DNA from 3 places in the Pseudoalteromonas galatheae genome. Region 1 is predicted to be linked to each of the others. Evidence: predicted binding sites of a transcription regulator. Region 1 holds the regulator's gene; each other region holds the start of a gene.

Region 1 (10,784 bases):
ATCTGCTGTGCGCCACTTTATGTCTTCAGGCTTGAGTGTTAGGTTGTTGACTAGTTTCTCAGCTAACAGTCCCCAGTTACTATCCCCAAGCGTAATCAAATACTGGTAATCCAGAGCATCTTCTAATTCTGGTGTTAATTTTTCAGGCATTACCCATCGCGCAGTATCAACAACATTGAGCTTTTCTTCACGATTTAGCATGACGCCTTTGAACCATTTAGGTTTACCAAAGAGTTGATTGACTTCGCCCAGTTGGTGTATTCCCCCAAGTGATTTCAGCGGAACCGCCAGTGTCAAGCCTGCCACTTCAAAAAACAATGCTTGGAATTCACCTTCTTGATAGGCATCCCTTGCCGAGACGGATTCTATCGTTGCCTGTTCTTTGATAATAGATGTATTTTCAGTGACTTCAAGATCTTGAGCTAATTTACTCGATTGTTCTTCAATAACATCACTTACCTGTTCCTGAGGCTCGATTGCCACCACAGCTGGGGGTTCTGTCGTTTCTAGCTCTGGTTCTGGCTCTTTTACTTGCTCAAGCAGCTTTGCAACCGGCGATAATTCGCATTGTTCAATCTCTGGTTCCTCTTGTAACAGGGCGCCAAGATACTGCTTCATCACCTTTTCATTTGCAAATAAATGCTTACTCATTATGTTCTCTAGCTTAACTGCTTTAGGTAGTCCAATAGTGCACGATACGCAAATACGCCTCGCGATTTAGGACAAAACTGTACTGGGACCTGCTGTGCAAGGCTCGCATCCCTAAACTTGGTATCTACGGGCACCACGCCTGGCCAAACGGCCTCTTTGTATGTTGCCAGCAACGTTTTATACGCCTCCAACGACGCTTTGGTCCGTTTATCATACATTGTTGGAATAATGGTGTATTGATACTGCTTCTGCTGTGAAGACTGCATTAGCTCCATCGTGCGCATCATTCTATCTAGTCCCTTCAACGCCAAAAATTCAGTTTGAACCGGCACTAAAATTCGCTCACTCGCTGCTAGCGCATTGACCATCAACACACCAAGTACGGGTGGACAGTCTAAAATAGCATAATCATATTGATCCGCTATTTTTTCGAGCGATTTCTTTAAGATAAGCCCCATACCCGTTTTATTACCCATACTACGATCGAGCGTAGCAATGGCCATAGTGGCAGGCAAAATATCAAGATTTTCAATAGTTGATGGGCAAAGAGACTGTAAAATTTCTTCACTCGTCATACTGCTGCCGCGTGCAAAAATATCATACACACTGACTTCTAGCTCTTCAGAATCAATACCAAAGTAATATGTCAGTGAAGCATGAGGATCGGTATCAATAAGCAAAACTCGGTGACCTTGTTCAGCAAGAATGCCTCCTAAGCTTACCGTCGTCGTGGTTTTACCCACGCCACCTTTTTGATTTGCTACTGTCCAAATTTTCACTCTATATTCCTTCGCTTATCACTATTGATTTCGTTCAATAGATACTATACCAACTCAGTGTTATTTATTCTTTTTAGACGTTTGATATTTACAAGCTTCAAGCAGAGCAACCAAGTAATAGCTTAGTCTATTGGTTACCTGCTTCTTTATTAATTCTCGCAGCAAAGTCTTGTAGGGCGATACTATCCGAAGAAAGTCCAGCGCCGGCGACTGCTTGAGGCATGCCGTACACAACACAAGTCGCTTCATCTTGCGCCCAAATAGTGGCCCCCACCTGCTTTAGCATACGAGCGCCATCTCGGCCATCTGCGCCCATTCCCGTTAAGACAATTGCTAACGTGTCGCTGCCATAAGCTTTTGCAACACTCGCAAATGTCACATCAACGCTAGGTTTGTAGGTGATCCGTGGGCTATCATCCTCAAACACTTTAAGTGTTTTACTACCACCGCGACTTTCAACCAGCATTTGCTTACCACCTGGGGCTAAATAGGCCACGCCAGGCATTAATCTATCCCCTTGTTCCGCCTCTTTAACTTTAATCTGGCATAAGCTATTTAATCTTGCTGCAAACGCAGGCGTAAACGCGGCAGGCATATGCTGGATAAGTAAAATTGGATGAGGGAAGTTCGCAGGCAACTGCGTCAATATCGTTTGCAGCGCAACGGGTCCACCTGTTGACGTGCCAATTGCAACCAATCCATACCTTTTACCCGACGCTCTAACACTTGCGGTATTCGACGTGCCACCAGATACCGGTCTCTGAAAACTTCTATCCGGTTGAGGGATCGTTGCTCTTCCTGTGTCAGTGCGAGTTGCTCTAGGTTCGACTCGCTTAGGTGGAGTCGTGATACTAGGGCGAGTAAAGCGGCTAACACGGCGACGGCCTATTTCCTTAACTTTATTTTGTAATGATTTAATTGCCTCTTCGCTATTACGAGCGATGTCTTCAAACTTTTTCGGTAAGAAATCAACGGCGCCAGCATCCAGTGCATCTAACGTAGCACTCGCGCCCTCACGAGTAAGCGAAGAAAACATTAAGATTGGGGTCGGTGTAGCCTGCATGATCTGCTTCACCGCACTGATCCCATCAAGCACAGGCATTTCTACGTCCATAGTAATTACGTCTGGACGCAATGAAGCGGCTTTTTCAACCGCTTCCTTTCCATTAACAGCGAAATCTATAACCTTGATTTCATTGTCTTTTTCCAAAATTTCACTGACTCGACGACGAAAAAAACTTGAGTCGTCTACGACTAACACTTTAACTGCCATTGGCAACGCTCTTTTATTTTGCTCTACAGCAGAGCAGCAAATGCTGCTCTAGAATTCGAACTACGCCTAATAAAATTAGGCGTAGTGTTTTAATAAGTTGGGAACATCAAGGATTAGCGCAATGCCACCATCGGATGTGATAGTAGCACCGGCCATACCTGGTGTACCTTGTAACAATGCATCTAATGGTTTTATTACAACTTCCTCTTGACCTATCAGAGAATCGACCACAAAACCGACTTGCTTGGTACCAATTTGCGCAATGACGACATGGCCTTCCGCCTTTCTCATGCTCCTGTTGGCACCTTTCACTAACCAATGCTCAAGATAAAACAGCGGGATCGCTTTTTCTCTCACGATGATAGTCAGTTGACCATCAACCACATTCGTTTTAGTCAAATCTAAATGGAATATCTCGTTCACACCAGCAAGTGGTAACGCAAATGTTTGCTCACCCACTACCACCATCAAGGTAGGCAAGATAGCCAATGTAAGCGGTACTTTTATCTCTAATACGGTACCAACACCCAGTTCTGATTGGATATTTACCGAGCCATTCAATTGCGTGATCTTCGTTTTAACAACGTCCATCCCGACACCACGGCCTGAAATGTCTGAAATTTGTTCTTTCGTTGAAAAACCTGGTGCAAAGATCAGATTATAGGCTTCAGTATCAGACAATCTGCTCGCTTGGTCAGAATCAATAACTCCCTTATTGATAGCTATTTTCTTGAGCTTTTCAGGATCCATACCGGCACCATCATCACGAATGGTAAGAAGTATATGATCTCCTTCTTGTGATGCAGATAAGGTAACGGTTCCCATTCTTGCTTTGCCCGAAGCTTCACGTACATCAGGCATTTCAATACCATGATCCACTGAGTTTCTAACCAAGTGAACTAATGGATCTGCAAGCGCTTCAACAAGATTCTTATCTAAATCTGTCTCTTCACCTTGTAAAACTAAGTTGATCTCTTTTTTCAAGCTTCGTGCAAGATCTCGTACAACTCGAGGGAAACGGCCAAAAACCTTTTTGATTGGCTGCATCCGCGTTTTCATCACGGCGCCCTGTAAGTCTGCGGTCACTACATCTAAGTTTGAAATGGCTTTCCCCATGGTTTCGCTATTGGTGTTATTGGCTAAGCTAACCAATCGATTACGAACCAACACCAATTCACCAACCATATTCATGATTTCATCAAGACGTTTAGTATCAACTCGAACTGTAGTCTCAGCTTGCGCAGCAGGTTTCTTTGCAGCTGCAGGTGCTGAGGCTTTTGCAGCGTCAGGCTCTTTTTGTGGTGTAGGAGCTGCAGGCTTAATTTCCGCTTTAGGCGCAGGCTTCGGGGCTGGTTTCGGCGCTGGCGCAGCTTTAACTGGCTCAGGTTGAACAGGTTTACTCTCTGACGCTTTTGCGGGCGACTCATCCACTGCTTTAGGTGCACTCCCTTTACCGTGCAGCTCGTCAAGCAAAGCTTCAAATTCATCATCAGTGATTTCTTCATCACCAGCAGGCGCATTCCCCCCGTCGGTTGAAGTTTGCTTAGCTTCAGATTCACTGGCTTGCGAAGTCACCGGGTCTTCTGTATTTGGTGCACTACCAAATTTACCAACACCATGGAGTTCATCTAAAAGGTTATCGAATTCATCATCAGTGATGTCACCATCATCCGAGGTTGACACAGTTTCAGTTTTAGTCGCTGGAACTACAGCGGGACCATTACCAGCGCCATGTAATTCATCTAGCAGATTTTCAAACTCTTCTTCCGTTATCTCATCAATGCCTGAACTACTATCAGTATCTGAGCCAACATCTGCATCGAATAAAATATCATCTGCATTTAAATCCGGCACCAAAGGTTCTGGCTCAGAAACAGGTTCGTCAATCACCTCATTGACTTCGTCTTCAGAAGCGGGCTGGCTAAGTTTGTGGAGTGTTTCAAGCAACACAGGATCAGCAGCTTCTGGCTCCTCCCGGTTTTGAATACAAGCGAACATTTCGTTGATAGTATCCAAAGATTGCAAAATAACATCCATCAATTCCGAAGTTACTTTTCGCTGTCCTTGTCGTAATACATCAAACACGTTCTCCGCACCGTGACAGGCATCAACCAGTTCAGTCATACCGAGAAAACCAGCCCCACCTTTTACGGTATGGAAGCCACGGAAAATCGCGTTAAGAAGTTCTTTATCTTCAGGATTATTTTCTAGTTCAACAAGCTGTTCAGATAACAGTTCTAATATTTCACCTGCTTCAACTAGAAAGTCCTGCAAGATATCTTCATCGACTTCAAAGCTCATACACACTCTCCAACTAGAAGCCTAAACTAGATAGCAAGTCATCGACTTCGTCTTGACCAGAAACCACGTCATCTCGCGATTCAGCGTCAATAATTGGACCTTCAGGTCCAGACAATTCATTACTGATAGTCTCAGTTGTTTTTATTTCATTTTCATTCGTTTTTTCTGCAACGGCAGGTGCTTCATCTGAAGTGCCAAACACAGTTAGAAGGTGAATGAGACTATCTTCTACTTCCCTCACAAGCTCAATAACACGACGGATAACCTGTCCTGTCAAATCCTGATAGTCTTGTGCCATCAGAACGTTGGTCATTAAACCTTGTAATTCGTCTGTCCGTGTCTTTGAAGTCTGCATAAAGCTGTCGAGATCATGACACAGAGATTTAAACTCACCGAGTTGAATATCCCTACTCATCAACCTATCCCAAGTGGGCTTTATTTGCGCTAACTCATCCGCAAGATTCTGCGCAAGAGGTAAGCTTTCTTCGACTGCGTCCATCGTTTTGTTTGCAGCGCTTTCCGTCATTTCCATAACATAATTAAGGCGCTGCTTTGCATCAGGAATAGCCTCTGTTGTGAGATCTGCAAGCCGAGTATCTAGTTCAAAGTTCTTTAAAGATTCGTGCAACTGACGAGTTAGCTTTCCAACTTCTGCAAATAGCTCCGATTGCTCTTTGTTAGCAGCTTCTAAAATCAGCTGGTCAGCTTTTTCTTGTTCACCCTGCTCTAAAAGCTCGACAAGTTGTTTTGCTTGTTCAAGTGTAATTTGAGGCGCAGCATTTACAGACATAGGCCATATCCCCTTGCTGTTAGCCTAGTCGCTCAAATACTTTTTCAAGCTTAGTTTTAAGCGTGCCAGCTGTAAACGGTTTGACAATATATCCGTTAACTCCAGCTTGCGCTGCTGCAACTATTTGTTCCTTTTTCGCTTCTGCGGTAACCATCAACACTGGAATGTGCTTAAGTTTTTCATCCGCTCGTATTGCACGAAGCAGATCAATACCTTGCATGCCCGGCATATTCCAATCAGTTACTACAAAGTCAAACTCCTGATTTTGTAGCATCGGAAGTGCTGTACTACCATCATCAGCTTCTTGAACATTGGTAAAGCCTAAATCTCTTAATAGGTTTTTGATTATTCTTCTCATAGTAGAGAAATCATCAACCACGAGAATTTTCATGTTCTTATCCAAAACTTCCTCCAGTGAGGTTCGAACCCAACTATTTTATGTACTCTAATTTATCCAGTCATTGATTTTAGCTTTAAGCTTTATCATTGCCTGACCGTGAATTTGACTTACTCGAGATTCACTAACATCAAGAATGGCGCCAATCTCTTTTAAATTCATTTCGTCGTTATAGTAAAGTGACAAAACTAAAGCGTCTCTTTCGGGTAACGCTTTGATCGCATTTACTAAAGACTCGTTAAAACGCTCATTTTTAACGTTATTAAACGGTTTGTCTAGCGCAAAATCGCTGTTTGCAGGGGTTATCACATCTTCATCAACCCCAAGATCCTCAATCCCGATGACTTTGCTTGCATTTACATCATGTAAAATATGATGGTACTCATCTAGAGATATATCAAGTTTTTCAGCGATTTCAGTGTCTTTTGGTTCTCGACCAAGGAGAGATTCTAGCTCGGAGATAGCTTCAGCCACCATTCGGCTATTTTTATGTACGGAACGCGGAGCCCAATCGCCACGGCGAATTTCATCCAACATCGCGCCTCGAATACGGATCCCCGCAAAGGTCTCAAAACTAGCTCCTTTAGTAGCATCGAAATTTTTAGATGCTTCAATCAACCCAATCATCCCCGATTGGATGAGATCGTCGAGTTGCACACTTGCCGGAAGTCGAGCTATCAGGTGACACGCCACTTTTTTCACCAGTGGAGCATGCCGTTCGACCACCTTGTGAAGATGCTCTGAAGTTTGATATCCCGCAGCTCTGTTGACCGGAGAAGCCATAATCACCCGTTTACAAGTTGTTCAATGAAAAATTCTAGATGACCGGAAGGTTGATGAGGAATTGGCCATTTAACTGCTTTAGCGGCAAGCCCCTTAATCGCAATCGCGGCTGGGGAGCTCGGAAATAAATCTACGATAGCTCTTTGTCTACGAGAGGATTTACGCATGTTTTCGTCAAACGGTACGGTGGCCACTAACTCCAGTGCTACATCTAGAAAACGATCTGTAACTTTTGAAAGTTTAGCAAATAATTCTTGCCCTTCACGCATGCTGCGGACCATATTGGCAACAATTTTAAAACGATAGACACCATGCTCTCTGCTTAACACTTTGATCAATGCATAAGCATCGGTAATAGAGGTTGGTTCATCACACACGACGACCATCACATCCTGTGCAGCCCGAGAAAAACTCAGGACCATATCAGAGATACCTGCTGCGGTATCAACAATTAATACATCGAATTGAGTGTTAAGTTCGCTAAAAGCGCGAATAAGCCCGGCGTGTTCTGCTGGAGTCAACTCTACCATATTTTGAGAGCCAGAGGTCGCCGGTACAATTTTGATACCTGCGGGCCCCTCTACAAGAATTTCATCAAGTTCACACTCTCCCGACAACACGTGCGACAGATTTTTTTCTACTCGAAGACCTAACATTACATCACAGTTTGCCAAGCCCAAGTCCGCATCCAGAACTAGGACTCTTTGTCCTTGTTGACCCATAGCGATAGCAGTATTGAGTGAGACATTAGTTTTACCCACCCCACCTTTACCACCGGTCACGGCTATTACTTTTACACCCTGGTTGCTATTTTGACTCATTCTACGCAGGCCACTTGCTTGATCTAAAACTGTGTTAATCATACATTCCTACTGACTCTGACGCTACTGGTACACGTCGAGAGTGCTGTGCTTTTATTCTTTTTAAATACAATTGCTCAGCCTTTTTTACTAGCTTTTGAGCATTTGCTACGCGAATGTCTTCTGGCACTCGCTGACCGTTGGTAAGATACCCTATTGGCAAGCGATTTTGAATCGCTATGCTAATTATCTCACCTAAACTTAGACTTTCATCAAGTTTTGTGAAAATACAACCGCTTAAATTTACTTTTTTGAAGTGCCGTACGGTTTCTTGTAACACATTCATTTGTGCTGTTGCACTCAGTACTAAGTAACTACGAATATCCACTCTTGCGCTACGCATAAGTGTATTTAACTGTTCAGTTAAGCGCAAATCTCTTTGACTCATTCCCGCCGTATCTATTAATACTAGACGTTTATTTCGTAAATGATAAAGCACTTCTGCAAGTTCATTTGCATCTTTAACTTGTTTAACTGGACAACCAATGATTCTACCATAGGTCGCTAATTGCTCGTAAGCACCAATTCTATAGGTATCAGTAGTTATCAACGCCACTTTATCTGCACCGTATTTTTGTGCGCCTAGCGCCGCTAATTTTGCGACCGTTGTGGTTTTACCAACACCAGTTGGACCCACCATAGCGAATACGCCACCTTGGCGGAGAATATCATTGTTAGTGGTGTGCATTTGGTTTATCACCATGTTTAACAAGGCATTCCAAGCTTCTTTACGAGAAACATCATCAGGGATAAAGCATGCCATTTGTTCAGCAACATCTTTGTCTATGCCCATTCCTTCAAGACGGTCTACAAGACACGCGCGGGTTGGATCACGACGAGCCATTTCTTGCTTCATTAGTCCTGATACTTGATGCTCAAGTAATTGACGAATTGCGTTCATCTCTTCACGCATTGCACTCATTTCGTCAGGCTTGGCATTTAGCTCGGGTAAATCATCACCAAAACCATTGTCCAATTCATCAGACTCTCCCCACTGCTGTGGTTGCTCAAAAGCATCATCCTCGAAGTCAAAAGATTGGCGGCGAGATTGCTGTGGCTTCGCTTGGTATGCCGGAGCTTCAGTCTGTGCCTTGCGTTGACTGCTTAACATTTGCTCAGTATCAATACCCGACTGTGAGAACATAGAAGCAAGTTCTGGTGAACGGGGGCGTGGTGCTTGGCGCTCAAGCAATGCTTCTAAGCTATCAGCTACTTGTGCTTGTTTTACAGGCTGAGCTTGGCGAGGCTCAGGACGGACAAAGCGAGTCTGAGCTTCACTAGGAGTTGCTGTACGGGTTGCTGGCGCTTGCTTAACCGGTGCAGCGGCACGGTCATTATCAATTGCTGCGACGATTTCAACACCATCCGCTAACTTTTTATTTGACATGATGACAGCATCAGCGCCAAGCTCTTCTTTCACTTCATTCAAAGCCGTACGCATATCTTTTGCGAAGAAACGTTTAATTTTCATGTTACAGCCCCTTTATCCTCTATTGTCCAACCGAGCTCACTATCTTGATTTGTCTTTCTTCTGGTACTTCTTGATATGACATCACTCGAAGCCCTGGAATTGTATGCTTAACAAATCGAGACAGCACACTTCTCAACATACCTGAGGTTAATAAGATGGACGGCTCCCCTAGCATTTCTTGGTTGTGATGTGCTTCTCTTAATGATTCTTGAAGCCTCTCAGCCAAGCCAGGTTCAATACCTGCCCCCTCATCACCTGCGTTCTGAAGTGACTGATGCAACATCTGTTCCAACTCAGGCGCCAATGTTATGACAGGGATTTCTTCTTCGCTCCCAACTGCATCTTGGACTATTAATCGACGCAGTGAAATTCTCACTGCAGCAGTTAGTACATCTGGGTCTTGGCTACGTGGGCCATACTCAACTAAGGTTTGCACAATCGAACGCATATCTCGAATCGCAACGCCTTCGTTAAGGAGGTTTTGTAATACTTTTACTACGGTAGTAAGCGGTAAAATATCTGGCACTAAGCCTTCAACCAATCGTGGGTGACTTTTCGCTAGCATGTCTAATAAATTTTGTACTTCTTCATGCCCAAGAAGTAGTGACGCATTATTCGTTAATAATTGGCTAATATGTGTTGCCACCACAGTTGCAGCGTCTACTACTGTGTAGCCAAGTGAATGCGCTTCATCCTTTTGGTCTGGCTTGATCCAAACCGCATCTAAGCCAAATGCAGGATCTTTCGTCTCAATGCCTTTAATCGGTCCAAACACTTGACCTGGATTAATTGCAAGTTCGTCTCCATGCTTTAGTTCGCCAGTCCCCGAGCCAACTCCCATTAAAGTAATGTTGTAGGCATTCGGATCCAGCTCTAAATTATCGCGAATATGCACAGGTGGTACCAAAAAGCCAAGTTCCTGAGAAAGCTTTTTACGCACCCCTTTAATGCGACTGAGAAGCTCACCGCCTTGAGCTTGGTCAACCAGAGGAATGAGGCGATAACCGACCTCTAATCCTATCACATCAACTGGTTGTACATCGTCCCAACCAAGTTCTTTTTGTTCCTGCTGTTGACCACCTTTTGCGGAAGGTCCTTTCGCAGCTTGCTCCGCTTTTTCAATCTCAGCTTTTTTCTTTTGTTGATTCGTGTAATAGGCAATATAACCAAGTAAAACACCCAAGCCTAAAAAGGCAACATGTGGCATGCCCGGGACGAGTCCCATAGTGATCAAAATACCTGAAGCAATAGCCAGCGACTTTTCATTACCCAGTTGGTTCTTAAACTGATCACCCATGTTGTGCGATTCATTTTGACGCGTTACGACAATTGCAGTACCTATTGAAAGTAAGAGAGAAGGAATTTGCGCGACCAGACCATCACCGATAGTCAACATGGTATATACTTCCATCGCATGACCAAAGCTTAAATCATGCTGGATCATCCCAACGAACAGGCCACCTATTATATTGATGGCAA
Region 2 (10,784 bases), 380 kb from region 1:
ACTGTCAATGATAATAACAAAAATGCCGTGGAAACTAGGTTAAAGCAATATGGCGTTGAACCTGTTTGTATTGGTCAAATAACGGCTAATAATGGTGAGGTTCAATTACTCAACAAAGGCCAACCTTACCAGCTCACCGGGCTTGGTTTTGAGCATTTTAGCTAGGAGTAGGTTTGGCTAAACAACGTGTATTTAATTTAAAGAAGCCGCATCAATTTTTTGCGCTCGGGTTTGGTTTAGGATTAGCAAGGAAAGCGCCAGGTACATTTGGTACTTTAGCTGGATTACCATTTATCTTTGCAACTCAAGGTGCAGCGATTTGGCTGCAATGTCTAATTGCTATTGCCATGACGTTATTTGGGATCTGGGTGTGTGGTAAAACAGCGGACGATGTTAATGTTCATGACCACCCCGCGATTGTTTGGGATGAAGTGGCGGGCTTTTATATCACCATGATAGGGGCTGCACTGAGTTGGCAGTCACTAATCGTTGGGTTTATTTTGTTCCGTTTTTTCGATATTTTGAAACCGGGTCCGATAAAGTGGCTCGATAAGCGCTTACACGGTGGCTCTGGGATTATGCTAGATGATGTATTAGCCGGCATTTTTTCATTGATTTGCGTGCAAGCTTTGTTTAAAACTGGCATTTTAGTCTAATTGTACTGATGTGATGGAATCGAGATGACAAGGCTATTGTTTTTCATTTTCACCTTGCTGCTACCAATGACGAGTGTAGCGGCGATAGATGATTACGTGGTTAAACAGTGGAATATCCAAAGTGGTTTACCATCACAAAGTGTCAAGAGTGTCGTTCAAGACAATCAAGGCTATATTTGGCTCGGAACTCAGTTTGGCTTAAGTCGTTTTGATGGTCATCAATTCCAAAACTTCAATACGCAAAATACCGAGTTTTTGAATAGCAACGCTATCAATAAATTGGTGGTGGATCAATTCGGTATGCTCTGGGTTGGCACACGTCGAGGACTGTTAAGACTTAACCCACAAACCTTAGAGGCTAGGCGCTTCGACATACAGGGCCCTGTCAGAGATATACTACAAGATGAAGATGGCGGGATCTGGATTGCTGCAAATGGTCTGTATTATGTTTCTGCGAAAAAGCTGACGTTAGCTGCAAATAATATCGAACAAAGTACGTTAGATGTTACCCAAATCAATCAAATAGTGGGCTCAGTGACTAAAATGGCGCTGGTTCCCGATGGCATTTGGTTAGTAAATGAACGTCACTTACTTAAAATTAGCGAATCGAGCAATCGTAATGGAGATGGAGTTAGACTTGAGTTAGCGAGCAAGGTCTCACTACCTGAGCAGTTAGCGCAAACCATCATTCATGACCTAGCTTGGGTTGATGGTAAGCTGTTTTTAGCATCAGAGCTGGGGGCTTATTTTCTAGATATTGATGAAGTATTACGCCGCTATCAAGAAGTGGGTAATAACGCTGTGTATAAATTTCTCAACGATAAAGACGGTGGGCTGTGGGTCTCTACTTATGGGCGACTACTTTATCGACAGAATAATGGCGTTTGGCAAGCGGTAGAGCCGATACAACTTGATCAAAGTATCTGGTTTGCTGATATCTTTATGGACAAAGACAATAATATTTGGCTTGCTAGTTTAAACGAAGGACTTTGGCTTGCGCATTCGGGGAAGGTCGAGCGTCATCATATTGGTTTGAAGACTAACCAAGCCATTTCGGCAATCACACAAGGACCCGGTGGTCAGCTCTGGGTTGCAAGCCGAGAAGGGCTTGGGATCATTGAGCCGAACGACAATTATCAACCAATACTGACGAGTGCTCAATTGAACCGCTCAGTAATACATGACCTTGAGTTTATCGGCGAAAAACTTATCCTCGGTACCGATCGCGGTGCACTTATCTATGAAAACGGTTCACTGCAAAAATTAAATGAAAGAGAACTTAGGCAAAACCCAGTCTTTTCACTTAGCCCATCAAATCGCGGAGGAATGTGGTTTGGTACGGGAAGGGGGCTATACCGGTTAGATTACAAAGGTATAACACCATTTGCCTATAATGCCTTCCTTGGCAGCCAATTCGTTACTTTTATTCAGGACTTTCCGAGGTATGGCTTTATTGGCACGAATAAAGGTGCATATCGCTATAATGAAAAAGGTATTGAAAAAATTGGTGCGCAAACCTCGTTGGACACCGCTTACATCACCAGTATTTTGCATTTAGATACAGTGACTACTTTAGTTGGCTCCCTCAATGATGGATTATTCTATCGCACCTCCGATGGTGACTGGTACCAACTTGATGCCTCAAATGGCCTACCTTATGGCTCAATTTTTTCGTTGCATTATGATAAGAGCAATCAGCTAGTTTGGGTAAGTACGATGAAAGGGGTATATCGCATGCCCGTTGCACAATTTGGCGATGTGATAGAGAGTTTACAAGTTGAGCAAGTGATCAGCCCATTTGACCGGCAGCTTGATGGCAGACCGAGCCAGTGTTGCTCGGGTCTTGGCCATGATGCTGTAGTGGAAACTGAGTCCGCTATTTTTTACCCCAGCTTACAAGGCGTGGTAGAGATCCCCAAAAACGTCCTGCTGTTTGGTGGTGGAGATCTAATGCCTCGATTAGAATCACTCTCTACCCATGACAGAGTATTTAGTACTGAGTCCTTAAATCAAGTTATTCAGCTTAATACTTCAGAGCGTGACTTAACCATTAATTATACTGCAATCGATTTTTACGCGCCGCATAGCATTGAATTTAGATACAAGCTAAAAGGGCACGATACGCAATGGCGTGATGCTCAATCTCGGCGTGAGGCGATTTATACTAATCTACCACCAGGTAACTTTACCTTTATGTTAGAAGTTAAGCGCCAAGGGCAAGATTGGGAGCAGGCGAAGGTGCTTGACTTATCCATCACATTACCGCGCCGTTTCGATGAGACGATTTATTTTAGATTATTTATCACCTGTGCATTTATCTTTATGTTCTATCTGATTTTTTGGGTATTCAGAGCACAAGAAAGAAGAAAACAAGCTGCACTTGAGGCATTAATCGCAGAGCGTACGACAGAGCTCAGGAAAGCTAACGAGAAGCTGAATCAGGTCAATACTCAGCTTAAACTTGTGAGTCACTCAGATGAATTAACGGGGTTACGTAGTCGTCGCTTTCTATTTGATCAGTTACCAAAAGACGTTGAGCATTATCAGCGCAATGCACAGTCATTGCAGGCTCAAAATAAGAGTTTGGTATTGATGATCATGAATATTGATGATTTCAGTAAAATTAATGACTCTTATGGTCCAATTGGCGGTGATAGTTGTTTGCAGCAATTGGCTACGTTATTAAACACACGCACTCAAGGGTCAGACTATGTGGTTCGCTGGAGTGGTGATGAATTCTTATTGCTATTGCGCGATTTTAGCCGAGACTATATCGAAGAATACGTTAGCGACTTGTGTAAAGCGATTGCTGAAACCGATTATCTCTTACCTAACGGCAAAACTACCAAGCTCACAGTGTCAATGGGCTGGTCTTACTATCCGCTACCACTGTTGGGCGGTAAGGTTATTGGCTGGGAGTCTTCGGTGAATCTTGCTGATATTGCCTTGCATCAAGTTAAGCAACGTGGCGGTGATGGCGCGGCTACTATCATTTTTGATGAACAGTTAGATGCGTTTGAGTTTGAGCAAAGTGCGAACATAGAGTCTCAGTTGCAACTATTGCAGGGCAATGGGCTTGCAGACGTTAGGGTGTGGATGAGGTAAGTCTTTAAAACTGCCAATATATCCGATAGTTTGTAGAGAATAAAAAAGGCTTTCAACTGAAAGCCTTTTTTGCAACTTTAAATTTATTTAAGCCAAGCTTTAATTTGTTGGCTTATTCCTTCACTACTTAAACCAAGCTCTGCGTGGATCTCAGCTTGTGAGCCGTGTTTAATAAATTCATCAGGCAAACCTAGTAATTTAATCGGCTTAACGTGCCCTTGAGTCGATAAATACTCACACACAGCAGAGCCTGCACCACCTGCAATGGCATTGTCTTCAAGTGTAACGAAGCGCTCATGAGTTACCACTAGCTCTTCGAGAAGAGCCGTGTCTAAAGGTTTTACAAAGCGCATATCCACAAGTGTCGCATTTAGCTCGTCGGCAACGGTTTGAGCATTTTCAAGCAATGTACCAAAGCTTAAAATTGCAAGCTTTTCACCCTCTCTTACAATTTTTCCTTTGCCAATTTCTAACTCAGCCATGTCTGTACTAATGTCTGCGCTTCCAGCACTGCCTCTAGGGTATCTTACCGCTGCTGGCCTATCTAGGCGATGACCTGTGTAGAGCATTTGACGACACTCATTGAGATCGCTTGGTGCCATGATCACCATATTAGGGATACAGCGCAAGAAACTTAAGTCATATGCGCCTTGGTGTGTTTCACCATCCGCACCAACGACACCTGCACGGTCAATAGCAAACAACACCGGTAGGTTTTGTAGCGCGACATCATGAATGAGTTGGTCGTATGCGCGTTGTAAGAAACTAGAGTAGATTGCAACCACTGGGTTGAGGTCTTCACATGCAAAACCCGCGGCCAGTGTTACAGCATGTTGTTCAGCAATGGCAACGTCGAAATACTGAGTAGGGTACTCTTTTGAAAAGCGCACCATACCTGAGCCTTCACGCATTGCTGGTGTGATTGCCATCAACTTATTATCTTGCGCTGCCATATCACAAAGCCAATCTCCAAACACCTTTGAAAAGGTCGGTGCGCTGGGTTTTGATTTGGGTAAGCTGTGCACGCTTGGATCGAACTTAGGCACTGCATGATAACCAATAGGATCTGCTTCTGCTGGTTTATAGCCTTTTCCTTTTTGGGTTTTAACATGTAATAGTTGAGGGCCTTTCAGATTTCGCATATTGCGCAGTGTATCAACCAAGGTATCTACGTTATGCCCGTCAATTGGTCCAATGTAATTAAAACCTAATTCCTCAAAGAAAGTGCCCGGAATTATCATCCCCTTTAAATGCTCTTCCATACGGCCTGCAAGCTCCTTGACCGGAGGCACGCCAGACAGCAATTTTTTGCTGCCTTCTCGAATGTTGGTGTAAAAGCTGCCGGAAAGGATCTTGGCGAAATGGTTGGTGAGTGCACCAACGTTTTCCGAAATAGACATTTCGTTGTCGTTTAGGATAACCAGCATATCTGGATTGATGTCGCCTGCGTGATTCATTGCTTCAAACGCCATACCTGCGGTCATCGCACCATCACCAATAACAGCGACGGTTTTACGTCCAACTCCCTCTTTTTCGGCTGCGATAGCCATACCAAGTGCTGCTGATATCGATGTACTTGAATGGCCAACGCTAAACGTATCGTATTCGCTTTCTTCTCTGTAAGGGAAAGGGTGCAAGCCATCCTTTTGACGGATAGTATGCATTTTATCTCTTCTACCTGTCAGTAACTTGTGCGGGTAGGCTTGATGACCAACATCCCAAACGAGTCTATCGCTTGGTGTGTTATACACATAATGCAAAGCCACGGTAAGTTCTACAGTACCTAAGCCGGAGGCAAAATGACCGCTACTTTGAGAGACTGAGTTCAGCAAATACTCGCGAAGCTCATCACTGAAGGCGGTTAACTTGTGCTGGGGTAATTGACGGAGTTGACTTGGCTCGTCAATTAACGCGAGTAATGGATACTTGCTACTATCAAGTTTCATGGTATTTATCAGAGTCCTAAGTGAATCTCAGCGCAATTCCTCACGTGGTTCACTTCATAATTATTAAAATTCTTCACTAACTGGTCATGATATTATGTTAGCCAGCGTTTACAAAGTACTTGTGAATATTTTCTTAGCTTGGCGTAGTTATTTTATACGTCAGCTTAATATTCTCGATCTATGATGTATTTTGCTAAATCTGCAAGTATTTCCGTGTTGCCATCGATAACTTTGAGTGCATCTAGTGCTTCATCAATCAATTGTTCCGCTTTCTCTTTTGCTTGTGCGAGACCAAGGAGCGCTGGATAGGTAGACTTGTTGTGTTCCAAGTCAGAACCTTGTGGTTTGCCAAGCACAGAAGTATCGCCTTCTACATCTAGGATGTCATCTCTGACTTGGAATGCAAGGCCGATTGCACGCCCGTATATATGCATTGCTTCACGCGCTTGCTTGGTAACTTGTTCAGGGTTACCGCACAAAATCCCCAACTCTACTGCGCAACTTAAGAGAGCACCAGTTTTTAGCTTATGAATACGCTCAAGTTCAGTAATTGTAATAGACCGATCTGTGGCTGCAATATCCAGCGCTTGACCTCCAACCATCCCCGCTAGACCTGATGCTTTGGCTAGTGCGGAAATCATTTTGATTTGTGCATGATGGCTCACTGTGAATTGCTGATCACTTAATAGTTCAAAAGCCAGCGTTTGCAGAGCGTCACCAGCCAAAATAGCGGTCGCCTCGTCAAATTGAATGTGACAAGTTGGGCGGCCGCGCCTAAGCTCATCATCATCCATAGCCGGTAAATCATCGTGCACCAAAGAATAGCTATGCACACACTCTATTGCGGCGGCGGCCTTGTCTAAGTCTTCTGGAGCAGCACCAAATAATTCACCAGTGCAATATACCAAAAATGGTCGCAGACGTTTGCCACCGTTTTCGATGCTATAACGGGTAGCTGCTTTTATATTTTCTTCGGTATCAAGCGCATTATCAAAATAGTGTAAAACGGTGTTCTCTACACGGGTTTTAGCATGCTGCAGTTTTTCTTTTAATTTTGCTGACATTAGGCTTCGTTATCAAATGGCTGTAATTGTGCTTGCTCACCTTCGCCCATTAAAATAGCGACCTGCTGCTCAGCTTGCTGAAGTTTTTGATTTGATGCTTTTGCAAGCTTAATCCCGCGCTCAAATTGTTTAAGTGCTTGATCTAAAGGCAAGCTACCATTTTCCATGTCCGCAACGATTTGCTCCAGTTCTTGCATAGCTTCTTCAAAGCTCAAGTTATCTGGTTTTTTTACTGCCATATATCACACCGACCCGTAAAGTAAAAGTGTGGCAATTTTAGGGGGATTGGACGTCAAGGTCAAAAAAACCAGTGACTTTTTGATCTGTCCGAGTATCGGCATTACAAGATCTGCTATAAACTCGCATTTTAAACTCTTTTTAATATAATAGTGTTAAGTTGTAGAAAAACTTGCCGATAACTCAAACAACAATAACTGCGTGATTTATCACAAATAACTTCCCCCGGAGGACATGTGGATTTAGCAACGGTAATAGGGATCCTGGGTGCCATAGGTTTGATTGTAATGTCAATGGTATTGAGTAGTGATGGCCAGATCGCTATGTTCTATAACACGCCTTCCGTCGTTATCGTATTTGGTGGTTCAATTTTTATCGTGTTGTCCAATTTTACGCTTGGGCAGTTTTTCGGTATTGGTAAGGTGGCCGGGAAGGCCTTCATGTTTAAGATTGAAACCCCTGAAGAGCTGATTGAAAAAGCAGTTGAGCTAGCAGATTCTGCGCGTAAAGGTGGTTTTTTAGCGTTAGAAGAAGCTGAAATCCCCAACCAATTTATGCGTAAAGGCGTCGATATGCTAGTCGATGGTCATGATGCTGATGTTGTGCGTGCTACATTGCAAAAAGATATTGCCTTGACGTCTTCAAGGCATGAATTAGGCGCAGGTTTATTCAAGTCCCTAGCGGATATTGCGCCTGCGATGGGGATGATTGGGACACTTATCGGCCTAGTGGCGATGTTGTCTAACATGGATGATCCAAAAGCAATTGGACCTGCTATGGCCGTTGCGCTTTTAACAACTTTGTATGGTGCGTTTTTAGCTAACGTGGTTGCGATCCCTATTCAGGTAAAACTTGAACTCCGTAAAGATGAAGAAGAACGAAATCAGCGACTTATCTTGGATGCTATATTAGGTATACAAGATGGCCAAAACCCGAAGGTCATTGAAGGTATCTTGAAGAACTATTTGCCTGAGTCTAAACGTGGTGCTGAGGCTGAGGAATAATCATGTCAGATGAGAACGAATGTAAATGTCCCCCTCCAGGTCTTCCGGCTTGGATGGGAACCTTTGCCGATCTGATGTCATTGTTAATGTGCTTCTTCGTACTACTGTTGGCTTTTTCTGAAATGGATGTGCTGAAGTTTAAGCAAATCGCCGGTTCGATGAAGTTTGCTTTTGGCGTACAAAATAAAATTGAAGTAAAGGATATCCCAAAAGGTACCAGCGTTATCGCGATGGAGTTTACTCCAGGAAAGCCAGAGCCGACACCGATTGAAACTATTCAACAGCAAACGGTAGAGATGACGCAGCAGATGCTCGAGTTTCAGGCTGGTGATGAATCTTCTGCGGGTGGTCGGCAAGAACAGCGTGGCAACAAGCGTGGTGGTGAATCAGCCAGTACTGCGCAGGAAATGGCGTCAACGCAAGCAATTGCATCAGCGGATCAAGAACAAGTTAATGAACTTGTGAAAAAGATTGCGCAGCAGCTAGAAAAGCAAATTATGGATGGTGCAATTGAGCTTGAATCGCTAGGGCAACAAATCATTATACGCATTCAGGAGAATGGCTCTTTCCCAGCAGGTAGTGCATTTTTGCAGCCTAAATTTGAGCCTGTGGTTGAAGAAATTGCAGAGTTACTAAAAGATGTTCCTGGTGAAATCACTGTGTCGGGTCACACCGACGATTTTAGAGTGACGAACGAGCTTTATTCGAATAACTGGGACTTATCGGCAACTCGAGCTGTGGCCGTCGCAACTGTGATGGAGCGAGTTCGTGGTTTTGATAAGAACAGAATGGTCGTGGTTGGACACGCAGATACCAGACCGCTTGTTCCCAATGAGAGCAACGCTGATAGACGGCGTAATAGGCGCGTTGAAATCTCTATCTTACAGGGTAAAGCGAAAGAGTCAGACCCTATTGAAGTGAGGCAAAATTAATTACAGTTTGTTGCCAAATTACCGGGAATTCGCTAAAGTTCTAGCTGCTCTACATACTCTCGATAAGGATAAAATGATGAACATTAAAAATTATAGATTACCTGGTGATAACGGCTCCGGCGGTGATGATGAAGCTGAAAAAAAGCCAAGTTTGACAAAATAATTAATTATGTGGTCCGCGTGGGAGCCTGTTAGGCTCTTCTTTGTTGAGCATAGCGTTTGGGTGTCTTTCATCGCGGTTGTTCTGTGCCTCGCAGTTCGTGATATAAAAGCGTTAAGGTATGCAACTTTAATTGCGCTGTTTTATGTCTTGGGAGTTCTGAATTCTGACTTTATTAGGGCGGCTGATCCCGATAAAATTTATCGGTATATCTATTGGGCTTTTTCAGACATTGTCTTTATGGCAATTATTGCTTATTGGGCTGTTAAAGATAAGATGTATCTTTGGCAAAGTATTCTTGCCCAAATAATCATTATTCCGGCTCCGCTATTACAGTTTTTTAGACTTGTCGACAGACATTTTATGGATCTTTCCTATTCAACTTACCTGTACCCCACAGTTATCCCTATGGTTAATGTGGCTACTCTGTGCTTAGCATTTGTGCCAGTGTTTACTTTTTGGAAGTTAATGCAAGATAGAAAAGAAGCGAGACTGGCTAGGGAACACAGTCTAACAGAAACTACTAGTTAATCTGAACCTTGGATAATTAATGCTTTTCCAAGGTTCAGATTAATTTGCTGTTGTTTTGTTTACCCTAAACTAGGAATAAGGCCAGCCATTTGCATCAGCTGGGAAGCAATGATCATTACACCGAAAGCGGCTGCAAGCCCTAGCCCAAGCGTACCACCTTTAACCTGATATCCATCATTGCCTCTAGCTTTTCTCTGTTTCCAAACCATAGCAACTGGCAGAAACACCGCCAATACCACCAATGCAATCGCTGCGTATCCCAGTGCCATGATAAAACCTTTGGGATAAAAAAGGGCAAACCCTAGCGGTGGTAAAAAGGTAATGAACGCCGTTTTTATACGGTCTTTCTTGGTGTCTTGCTTTTTAAAGGTATCAGCAAAAAAGTCGAATAAACCAAGGCTTACACCCAAGAACGAAGTCGCGAGAGCAAGATCTGCAAATATAGTCACAAATAACTGTACGTTGTCGTTGTGTGCGATAGACGAAATACTAGTGACAAAACCCGGCAGTCCCTCACTTGCCATTAGGCTCTCTTGACCCATAACACCTTGGCTGAGCAACTGCCAGAACACATAGATGATAAGCGGGAGGGCAGCACCAAACATCATTACTTTACGTAGTTGGCGGATATCTACACCCACATACTTAACGATTGATGGGATTGAGCCATGAAAACCAAAGGAAGTAAAAATGACCGGAATTGCTGCAATTACCAGCCCTTGTTCTACCGGCATATCGATGAGGTGTTGGCCGTGAACATAAGGTGTTAAAATAAAGAACAAACTCGCGAGCACAATAACTTTAATAGTAAATAATAACTGATTGAGCTTATCAACTGTACTTGTGCCTAATGTCACTATGGTCGCTATGATAACAGCAAGCAGTACAGAGCCCAGTTGAGGGGTTATGCCATCACCTAACATGCCGACAAGTTTGGTTTGAAGCTGTGCGCCGCCACCTGCGATATAAGCCGCACATAAGGCATAGAACAAAAAGACCATTGAAAAGTTAGCGACATACTGCCCCGTTTTACCAAGTAAGTTTTTTGCTAGTGTATTTAATGTTGCGTCTTGATCTGCGTATTGATGTACTTCCAGCATAAGCAATGCAGTATAGGTCATTAATAACCATGTGATTGCTAATAATGCG
Region 3 (10,784 bases), 630 kb from region 1:
GTTAAATAACAATGCCGATATCAATTGCGCACTTTGCGTGTTAGGCCATATTCAACGAGGCGGCGCACCATCTGTTGAAGATAGAATGCTCGCAACGGAATTAGGGGTAGCTGCTGTGGAAGTGATTAATGGTAACATCAAAGCAAACACTGATGTTGCGACGCCCGTTATGGTGGGAAAAATACATGGTGCAATTGTAGTTACTGAAGTCGAGAAAGTGCTAAATATGGAAAAGCCAGTATCACAGGAATGGGTACAACGATATCAACACTACCTCGCCGAGCGATAAATGCAGTGAGAGTGAAACACATATTTATTATTCACTCTCACTACGTCTTACCTAAGCGCTAGCCAAACACACTAAAAGCAGATTCGTTGAGCCACAGGTGACATAAAATACTCGCGATATAACCAAGCAAGATCACAGGTGCCCATTTTAGGTGCCCCATAAAAGTATAATAGCCTCTAGCCTGACCCATGAGTGCTACCCCAGCCGCCGAGCCAATAGAGAGTAAACTCCCTCCTACCCCTGCTGTGAGCGTGATCAACAACCAATGGCCGTGTGACATTTCAGGTTGCATCGACAGCACAGCAAACATTACAGGAATGTTATCGATCACAGCGGAGATAACCCCTAAGAATACGTTAGCATAGGTTGCAGACCATTCACCGTATAATATCTCTGACATTAAACTTAAATAGCCGAGAAACCCCAAACCGCCAACACACATAACGATACCGTAGAAAAATAATAAGGTATCCCACTCAGCGCGTGAAACTTTGCTAAAGACATCGAATGGCACAACACTTCCTAGCTTCTCGAGACGCTCTTGATCCCCTTCTCTTTCCGCCATCGCTCGCTTTCGTGCTAATGACCCCGGTAACGTCATTCTCAGGAAGTAACCAAAAAACTGTAGGTAACCGAGGCCCATCATCATGCCAAGTACCGGTGGTAAATGCAGCAAACTGTGTGAAAGCACAGCAGTTGCAACAGTCAATAGGAACAAAGTTAAAATTCTTAAAGCACCGCGCTTAAGCTCTACTCTTTCGTAAACTGCACTGGGCTTTCTATCCGCCACAAAATAACTCATTACGACTGCTGGTACGATGTAATTAACCAGTGAAGGAACAAAAAGCGCTAAGAACTCACTGAAATGTACCATACCGGCTTGCCATACCATCAAAGTGGTAATGTCACCAAAGGGGCTGAATGCTCCACCAGCATTGGCAGCTATCACGATATTGATACAGCTTAAATTGATAAACTCTTTGTCACCTTCAGCTACCTTCATCACCACGGCACACATTAGCAAGGCTGTGGTTAGATTGTCTGCAATTGGAGAGATAAAAAAGGATAAGAACCCAGTGATCCAAAAGAGATTCTTATAACTAAAACCCTTTTGGATCATCCATGCTCGTAGCGCATCAAAAAGGCGGCGCTCCTCAAGCGCGTTGATATAAGTCATCGCAACCAGCAAGAACAACATCAACTCCGCAAATTCTAACAAATTGTGCCGAAATGCGTGCTCGGTAACATCAGGTTGTCCCTGATTAACGTAATACGCCCCAATCATGAGCCAAATGATGCCTGCCGCCACAAGCACTGGCTTTGATTTTCGCATATGGAGTTTTTCTTCAAGCATTACAAGTGCGTATGCTAAAACGAAGACAACAATACAAACCAAACCGAGTGTCGAGCTAGTAAGATCTAAGGTGCCTTGAGCCGCCAAGGCTGGTGATGGGATCACGGATATGACCCATGCGCAACAGAATAGCAGTAGTCCATTGATTTTCATTTTTTTGCCTATCGATGAGTGCAGAGGGATGGCATTTCAGCCAAACTCACTTTAGCATAGATAAAAAATAATCAGCATTGGACTGAAGTCTAAGGCATCCTGTTTACAGTAGTACAAACAGGCTCATACATCAGCAGTAGGTATTTATGCTTCAACTTTCGCAGCAACAACAAACAGAATTACAGCAAAAATTGAGCAACGAAGGCTTTGCACGGATTGAAAATATTCTAGACGATACAAACGCTCAACAACTACATGAGTGCCTCTGTAATCTAGACTACCAGCTCGCACTGTTTCATAACGGGACAGCAAAATCAGTCAAGGACAGTGATATTCTTGCCTTAACACCACAAGAGCAGCAAGCCTTGCTTGAAGATATACATAGTTATGCTTCGCGTGGTGTTGGTTTTATGTATGGCCGCCATTCCATAGCATCCTCAAGCCCTGAGACTCTGCAAAGGCTCTACAGTGATCTCAACAGTAACGCTATACAGTCGTGCTTTTCAGCAATTTCTAGCCAGAATATTATCCGTACCTCAGCCCAAGCAACGCGCTTTATAGGTGGCCAGTATTTAACGCGACATAATGATATTGTAGAAGCTGAGGGCCGGGTTTATGCCTATGTACTCAGCCTAAGCAAAAGTTGGCACCCTGACTGGGGCGGGCTACTGCAGTTTTTTGAACCCGATGGCACACCCACTAAAAGTTATGCACCTAAGTTTAATTCACTGGTGGTTTTCGATGTGAGTAAAATTCATTCTGTGACTTACGTCGCGCCATTTGCAAAAGCGCCGCGACTCTCTGTCACGGGATGGTTTAGAACAATAGACATATAGGCGTTCGTTGAGCTTACGTATCTATTGTTCTAGATGTCTATTTTATTAATATTTTTCGCTTATCTTTTCGATGGTTAAGATCAACGCAAGGCCAGCGACGGCAAGCGCAATACATGCCAGCGTATTCGGGTCTTGACCGTACAGCGTACTGTATTGCGCAGGCAGAATGTTGGCCTGACTCAATGGCTTTTCGATACCACTGGAGTTCACGTAAGTCGTAAGCACTTGTTTCCAAGGCCACAATAAATTAAGCGAGCCCAGCAAAAAGCCAGCTAGTAGCGAGAACGTTACTTGCTGATAGTGCGCCAATAGCCAGCTGAGTAGACGCGAAAACGACATTAACCCCACAATACAACCGAGTAAGAATAGACTCACTAAGCCAAATTCAAGCTGGTTCACCGCACTGAGTACATGGCCATACATACCCAGCAACAGTAGAATAAAGCTCCCTGAGATCCCAGGTAAGATCATCGCGCAAATGGCGATAGCACCTGAAATAAAAAACATCCAATGAGATGCTTGCGCTTCAGCCGGTGAAAGGGAAGTAATAGCAAAAGCTATGATAGCACCGACTGCGCAGGCGATAATATTTTGGCCACTCCAATGAGAGACCTGTTTTGCAACATAGATAAAAGATGCGACGATAAGACCAAAGAAAAATGACCATACCAGTGTTTGGTGTGCCTCCAATAAATAAGTGATCACCTTCGCCAAAGACGCTGCACTGATGAGCAAACCAGAAAATACCGCCAGTAAGAAGCCACCATCAATGTGCTGCCAAGTGGCTTTTAGACCGTCACGGCGCAATGTGCTCAAGGCCTGTAAATTTACACTTTTAATGGCATTTAAAAAACGTGCATAGATACCAGTAATAAAAGCGATGGTACCACCAGAAACGCCCGGGACCACATCCGCAGCGCCCATTCCAGCCCCTTTTAAAAACATAAAGAGATAGTCTCGTTTGCTATCTTTGTACTGCACAAATTTCTCCTTTCATTTTCACTGCCGAGCAGTTTAACCCAAAAAATAGCGACAGCTAAAGCTTTCACTTAACTGGTCGATAACAAATTATGATGTTTTATGCGCTTGTACCATGATCATAAGAACGCTTTTATTACTCGCAACCTCTATATCCATCACGACTTTTGCAGCAGAGCACATTGATGCAGCACCGCTTGGTTCTCTTTATCAGCAAGACGCTAATCGCTTCTACGAGCCATCGCAGCTAATCAAGCTGGAAAGTGAAAATGAAAGCTTTTATGTGTTTCATCAAGAATATATGGCAGCCGCTCGCGAAGGCATCGTGATCTTATTGCCCGACATGCAAACTCCACCGCTCAATAACAGCGGCATAAGCTTTCTTGCAAAGCGATTAAGCGACGATGGTTATGATACTTATACCCTCACTCCGCCCGATCTTTCTTATGCACCGAGTTTGCTGGAGCAAGACATCGTGCTCCCCGACGCTGAAAAGCCTGTTCAGAAACTGATTTCACCCATTTCTGAATCAAATCTCGATGAATATAAAATGGCCTTGGTCAGCCGCTTCGAGGTACTTTATAACACGCTATCCATGACTCAAACAGAAAAGTTGGTGGTTGTCGCATTTGGTAATAGCGCAGGTTTATTCGGTGAGTATTTAGCAACACTGCCCAACCTACGTATAGATGCATTTGCCGTTGTTAGCCCACAATTGCCTAATGCAACACGGCAAAAGCATCTGGCATCCAACCTTTCTCTGATAAGCCCTGCTTTGCTGGATGTTTACTACAGTTTTGACAATCCAATTGTGGTCGATAATACGCAGGATAGAGCGCGCTGGGCAAGAAAGAATAGTAAGCTTGATTATCGCCAACGGGAGCTTTTTGGAGAAAAAACCGATCCTCTCCAACATCAAAGACTCAGAAAGGAATTACTCGGCTTTTTAAGCGTCTTATAGTTTTCAGGTTAGCTCTTTTTTAAATATTCATAAGCAGACTGAATGTCTTGGCTTTTGCGCTTTGCCACTTCCATCATATGCTTAGGCAAGCCTTGTGACACCAATTTATCAGGGTGATGCTGCGACATCAATTTGCGATAGGCTTTTTTGATATCACGCTCATTGGCCTCTTCACTCAACCCCAGTACAGCCAGCGCTTTAGCACGGTTTAAGCCATTATCTTGTGATGCCGGTTGACGGCCGCCCTGTTGCTGGTGTTGGTGTTGCGATCTCCCCGACGCCTGCGAGCGGCGAAATTCAAATTCTGCTTGGTAGCGCTTTAGCAGGAATAAAAAGTGGGTTTCTGCAAAGCCTAAATACTTACTAACCTGTTTAAGTAAGGCCTTCTCCGCGTCAGACACATGACCATCACAAAATGCCATTTGAATCTGAATTTCTAAAAACAGCTGTCTCAAATCATAGCGTCTAGCAAAAGCCTCTTTAAAATCAGTCACAGCCTCTTTTATCGAAAAGTCACCGCTTTTTCCCGCTGTAAACGCATGTTGCGCTTCTTTTCGCTCTTCACCCTGCAAGCCCATTTCACTCATAAATGCAGACGCGGCTTGAATGTGGATTTCGCTGACACGACCATTAGATTTTGCAATATGTCCCATCACAGAAAAACAGCTGGAAAAGAACAAAGCTTGGCGCTCATGTAAATCTTCACCTTTCATGAAACCTTGAAAGCCACCGACCTTATCAAAATCCTGACGCAAACTTTTATCAAATAAATGGCCGAGATAAAAACCTAAAATAGCGCCTAACCAACGACCAAATAAAAAGCCGAAAATTGTGCCTAATAACTTACCCCACATCGCTATATCCTAACTTATCATTGATCATTTTTAGTCGCTCCGGCGTGCCGATGTCGTCCCATGCGCCTAAATACAGTTCAGTAGAAACTTTATGCTGCTCAAGCCCACTGCGCAGCAACGGCCCTAGTTTTATAAAGCCAGCCCCAAGCTCGGCAAAAAAACTTTGGTGATATTTACCAATGCCGGACAAGGTATACTTTTGCTGATTGAGCGGCTGATGGGCAAGACAAAAGTCGCCTTCAGGGTTATGTTCGGGATTTTCTACCAATACAATGTGCGCTTCGCAATGGCCCTCTGCTGCGCTGCCGAGCTGTAACTGCACCAAGCTGCTAACATCATAGTCCGTAAAAATATCGCCATTGAGTACAATAAAGCTGTCATCCTGTTCACATAACATCGGCAGAGCTTGAATGATTCCACCTGCGGTTTCTAATCCCCCCTCAGGTTCATCACTGTACTCAATATTGACACCAAATTGACTACCATTACCGAAATAGTCTTTTATCACCTGACCTTGCCATGCAAGATTTATCACGATATCGCAGATCCCAGCCGCTTTTAAGCGCTCGAGATGGTGCTCTAGTAGTGGTTTTCCTGCAACGTTAAGCATAGGTTTTGGTTGGTTTGCGGTCAGTGGCATCATACGTTTACCACGACCAGCAGATAAAATTATCGCTTTCATTATTACTTCTATTTTGTGCCTAATTTGGCCTGAGCTTGAGGCATTATGTCATTCTCTAGCCAGCTTGCAAGCCACTGAAATTCTTTATACTTATTCGCCACTTCAACGAGGTAGTGTAAGGTTGGCAAAATATTTTCTAAGTACCCGCCTTTGCCGTCTCGCTGCAATAGGCGAGTAAAAATTCCGGCCGCTTTAAGGTGCCTTTGCATCCCCGTTAAGTCAAAGTAATGTTGGTAGGTACTAAAATCCATACCGCCTAATAAATTTGCCGCTTTTAAGCAATCAAAGCTATGTTGCTGAAGCTCAGTTAACTCATGTGCATCAAGGCGAGTATAACAATCCCGCAACAAAGAAACCGCATCATAAGTGACAGGTCCTTGTACCGCATCCTGATAATCAATGAGATACCACTGAGACTGATGACATATCAGGTTGCGACTATGAAAGTCTCGATGCATCGTAACCTGCGGCTGACGAGTCATCGCATCAACGAGTTTCAACTTCACATTATGCCACTGCACTTGTTGATATTCGGTGGGTGTTAAGCCAAGCCATTTTGTTACAAGCCACTCATAAAAGATATTAAGTTCCATATCAACGAACCCAGCATCATAGGGTTTCATCCATTCACTCTTTGGTGTTTTGGCTATTTTAGGAATAAGCGCTATCAACGCACGATAGTCCTCTAGCCGAGAAGGCAATGCCAACCTATCGGCCAAATGCTCAGAACCCAAATCTTGTAACAGTAACAGCCCTTGCTCTTCTTTACGCGCAAGGATTTGTGGCACATTGAGCCCTTGCTTTGCAAACACCGTATTTAAACCAATAAAAGGGGCATTATCGAGTTTATCGACCGGTGTCTCCATTAAGATCCACGACTTCGTTTGTTGTTTGACGCGATAATAACGGCGGAAACTGGCATCCGAGGTGATAGCCTCACATGTAAAATCGTCGCTTTGTAGTGTTTGCTGAATAAACTCGACGCGCTGGTTTTGACTATTCATGGATTTACTATTACACCTTCTACTTGTAAATATTTAAATGCTACTGTATTTCCGACAGTTTTCATTTATCATGATGAGCTTATTATTAAATGCTCAGCTAATAGGTTATTAAATGCGCAAAATTTGGGGCTTGGCTGTATTATCCGCTATTCATTCTACAGCTTTTGCTAATACGAACATTGTCACCGCACAATGTAAAGACTATATGCAGCCAGAAAACTGGAAGCCGTTAGCCTCGCTGCCCAAACATGCCATTGATATCGTTGCCGATGACTTAGAACTACAAGGTACTGATAGTGCTGAGTTTTCTGGCAATGTGGTGATTAACACTGAAACCATGAGCTTAGAAGCTAGACGTGCGCTAATCGATAAAAAAGAAGGCCTGCTCAGCGCTTCTGGACCACTACTCTATCGTGATCAATTTACCAAAGTTCACAGTAATGGGCTATTCGCGGATTTAAATGCTAACACCGTGAGCTTGCTTGGTGCTGAATATGAATTAACAGACCAGCAGGGCCGAGGTGGTGCAGAGAAATTGCATGCCTCTGGCAGCAAAATTTCACTCGACAACTCCAGCTTTACCACGTGTCCTGCTGATGACCCATTTTGGAGTATCGAGGCAAGCAGTATTGTACTTTCTCGTGAAGACGGTTGGGGTGAGACCTATAATACGGTGTTCAAAATTATGGACACGCCTATTATTTATTTACCCTACTTTACGTTTCCAATCGATGATAGACGAAAATCTGGCTTGCTGACGCCAACAATTTCTAGCTCGAATAAGTTTGGTTTAGAGCTGATCACCCCTTATTATCTCAATCTAGCCCCTAACTATGATGCGACCTTAACGCCAAGATACATGGCCAATAAAGGATTTCAGCTTATTACCGAGTTCAGATATCTAACTGAACAACATCAAGGTAAAATCGGGGTGGAATATCTCAGTAAGGATGATTCAGAGCCGCAGCTAGACGATCGCTATTTAGTGCATTGGCAACAAAAAAGCTATTTAAGTGATAAATGGCGCGCATTTGTTGATGTCACCAATGTCAGTGACGATAACTACCTCACTGACTTAACATCCGAGTACGCCAACGAAACCGACACCCAATTGTATCGTACTGGCAGTTTGAGTTATCTAGGTGACGACTGGTTGGTTGACTTAAAACTGCAAGATTTTGAAGTATTGGGTGATCATAGAGAATCCTACACTGCACTACCGCAAATTAGCTTCCGTACACGTGACAGTTATGAACTTGTTGGCCTCGATTGGGACTTTGAGGGTGAGTTTGCCTATTTTCAAAATGATACATTGGCAATCTCTGAAGCATCGAGGTTACATTTAGAACCTCGCGTGTCTTTTTCGCGCAGCGACTACGCTTGGTCATTTACCTCAGAAGCACGTCTACTTCACACTCGCTACGAACAAAATATAGATGCCCCCGATACAGACTATGAAGAGTCCGTCACACGTACCTTGCCAAGTTTACGAGTACATGGACAACTGAATTTTGAACGCAGTACCGAGTTCTTTTTTGAACAAGGTACACAAACACTTGAGCCACAAATTCAGTACCTTTACACACCGCACAGAGAGCAAAGCCAAATTGGCTGGTACGACACGGCTAAGTTACAAGATGACTTCATTGGTCTGTTTAGAGCACGCCGCTACTCAGGTTATGACCGTATTGCAGAAGCCAACCAATTCACCGTGGGGGCAACCACTCGTGTATTCGATAGCAGTAATGTCGAACGCTTTAACTTCAGTGCAGGTCAAATCATTTACCTCGAGTCATCTGTAAAGCCTTCTGAACAGCTGTTTACTGATGATACTAACTATAATGCACTGTTTGCCGCCGAATCCATGTTACATTGGCATAAGCGGTGGTACCTTTCGGGTGGGGTACAATATGACGTGGATAGCAAAGAGTTAGTGCAGTCTCACTTTACCTTGGACTATAAAGGAGACAACAAGCAGTTAGTACAATTGAACCATCGTTATGTTAATGATGTCTCAGACTATGAAATTGACCAAGTCGGTCTATTTACAAGTTTACCAATTGACGATAACTGGCAATTTGTAGCAAGCTATCACCGTGATATGACAGCAAACAGAAGCGTTGAATCCTTTGTGGGTGTTCAATATCAGTCTTGTTGTTGGGCCATTCAGGTGACTGCGAATCGTCAAATTGAAACAAACTTAAACCAAACACTTACCAATGATGAAGCAGTGTTTGATTCTGGCTTCAGCCTGAAATTTGTCCTTACAGGGCTTGGAAGCCAAAGCAGTGGTGATGCGAGTAAACTCCTTCAACAGGGTATTTTTGGTTACCGTAGACCGTATTTTTTGAATAAATAGAATTTAGAAAGCCGTATGAATTTAAAAAAGTTGTTATTAGTGGCCTCATTAAGTGCAGGCCTGTTTACTCAAGCACATGCCGAGCGTGTAAAGTTAGATACTGTTGTTGCCACGGTTAATGATGGTGTAATTTTACAAAGTGAAGTCGATCAAATAATAAATCGTGTTAAAGAACAGGCTGAGCAGCAAGGTACAGAACTTCCTAGCGATAGAACATTACGCTTGCAAGCCATCGATAAACTCATTGAACAATCTTTAATGTTGCAATTGGGTGATCGCATGGGAATGCAAATTTCTGATGCACAATTAGACCAGACCATTGCAAATATTGCCCAAGATCAAGGCGGTACTATCGCTGACTTACGTCGCTCAGTGGAAGCGAGTGGCGAAAGCTTTCAGGCATATCGAGAAGAGATCCGTAAAGAAATAACCACAAGCCAAGTGCGTCGTGCTAGCGTTGATCGCCGTATTTATATTAGCCCTCAAGAGGTTACTAACCTACAAAAAATCTTGAGTGAGCAAACAGGTAACTCAGAAGAATACGATATCGGCCATATCTTGATTAAAATCCCAAACAAAGCGACCCCAGAAGAGATTGAAGACGCTCGTGAGCGTGCTGATAACGTGATTAAATTTTTGAACGAAGGCAAAGAATTTAAGCGTATCGCAATTGCCTCCTCGAGCGGCTCAAAAGCGCTAGATGGTGGTCAACTAGGCTGGATGGGGATTAACGAAATGCCAACCTTGTTCGCTGAAGCGATTAAAGGCGCGAAAAAAGATGACATCGTTGGTCCACTGCGCTCAGGCGCGGGTTTCCACATTCTAAAAGTACAAGATATTCGTGGTCGTGAAGTTGTTGAAACTGTCGAGGTGCGTTCACGTCATATCTTAATCAAGCCGTCAATTATCCTAAGTGAAGAAAAAGCACGCTCGATGCTAGCGGGCTTTGTAAAAGACTTGCGCGCAGGTACCGCTAACTTTGCAGAACTGGCTAAAGAATATTCTGAAGACCCAGGCTCTGCACTTAAAGGTGGTGAATACGATTGGACAGATCCGACTACATACGTACCAGCGTTTAGAGACACTTTGTTGTCGCTAGAAAAAGATCAGATCAGTGAACCATTTAGAAGTACATTTGGCTGGCACATAGTACAACTGCTAGATAAACGCGTAGCCGATAAAACAGAACAAGCCAAGTTAAATCGCGCACACCGTCTGCTGTTTAACCGTAAATTTAAAGAAGAAAGCTTTAAATGGATTAAAGAAATGCGTGACCAAGCGCATATTGAAATTATCGAAACGGAATAACGGCTA

The links. The regulator FliA, encoded in region 1, starts transcription of late flagellar genes. The targets are predictions, from matches to a motif close to CTAAAGNTNNNNNNNNNNNNGCCGATA.
Region 2: the regulator FliA is predicted to act here: its motif matches at 7,163-7,189, upstream of pomA (flagellar motor protein PomA).
Region 3: the regulator FliA is predicted to act here: its motif matches at 3,669-3,695, upstream of CWC29_RS02045 (DUF3530 family protein).

What each region holds. Positions count from the first base shown of each region.
Region 1 covers NZ_PNCO02000001.1:1,104,456-1,115,239, reverse strand. Annotated here, with positions in the region: gene CWC29_RS04870 (chemotaxis protein CheW) at 1-651, opposite strand, end outside; gene CWC29_RS04865 (ParA family protein) at 660-1,430, opposite strand; gene CWC29_RS04860 (protein-glutamate methylesterase/protein-glutamine glutaminase) at 1,558-2,703, opposite strand; gene CWC29_RS04855 (chemotaxis protein CheA) at 2,779-5,004, opposite strand; gene CWC29_RS04850 (protein phosphatase CheZ) at 5,018-5,794, opposite strand; gene cheY (chemotaxis response regulator CheY) at 5,814-6,197, opposite strand; gene CWC29_RS04840 (RNA polymerase sigma factor FliA) at 6,240-6,974, opposite strand; gene CWC29_RS04835 (MinD/ParA family ATP-binding protein) at 6,977-7,837, opposite strand; gene flhF (flagellar biosynthesis protein FlhF) at 7,830-9,305, opposite strand; gene flhA (flagellar biosynthesis protein FlhA) at 9,325-10,784, opposite strand, start outside.
Region 2 covers NZ_PNCO02000001.1:727,972-738,755, forward strand. Annotated here, with positions in the region: gene thiL (thiamine-phosphate kinase) at 1-165, shown strand, start outside; gene CWC29_RS03155 (phosphatidylglycerophosphatase A family protein) at 174-656, shown strand; gene CWC29_RS03160 (ligand-binding sensor domain-containing diguanylate cyclase) at 681-3,761, shown strand; gene dxs (1-deoxy-D-xylulose-5-phosphate synthase) at 3,845-5,707, opposite strand; gene ispA ((2E,6E)-farnesyl diphosphate synthase) at 5,872-6,771, opposite strand; gene xseB (exodeoxyribonuclease VII small subunit) at 6,771-7,010, opposite strand; gene pomA (flagellar motor protein PomA) at 7,245-8,012, shown strand; gene CWC29_RS03185 (flagellar motor protein MotB) at 8,015-8,944, shown strand; gene CWC29_RS03190 (hypothetical protein) at 9,114-9,635, shown strand; gene CWC29_RS03195 (aromatic amino acid transport family protein) at 9,695-10,784, opposite strand, start outside.
Region 3 covers NZ_PNCO02000001.1:471,543-482,326, reverse strand. Annotated here, with positions in the region: gene CWC29_RS02065 (ATP-dependent 6-phosphofructokinase) at 1-289, shown strand, start outside; gene nhaD (sodium:proton antiporter NhaD) at 348-1,796, opposite strand; gene CWC29_RS02055 (2OG-Fe(II) oxygenase) at 1,943-2,632, shown strand; gene CWC29_RS02050 (DUF368 domain-containing protein) at 2,678-3,613, opposite strand; gene CWC29_RS02045 (DUF3530 family protein) at 3,726-4,571, shown strand; gene djlA (co-chaperone DjlA) at 4,580-5,425, opposite strand; gene murU (N-acetylmuramate alpha-1-phosphate uridylyltransferase MurU) at 5,415-6,107, opposite strand; gene CWC29_RS02030 (aminoglycoside phosphotransferase family protein) at 6,116-7,111, opposite strand; gene lptD (LPS assembly protein LptD) at 7,224-9,470, shown strand; gene surA (peptidylprolyl isomerase SurA) at 9,486-10,778, shown strand; gene pdxA (4-hydroxythreonine-4-phosphate dehydrogenase PdxA) at 10,784-10,784, shown strand, end outside.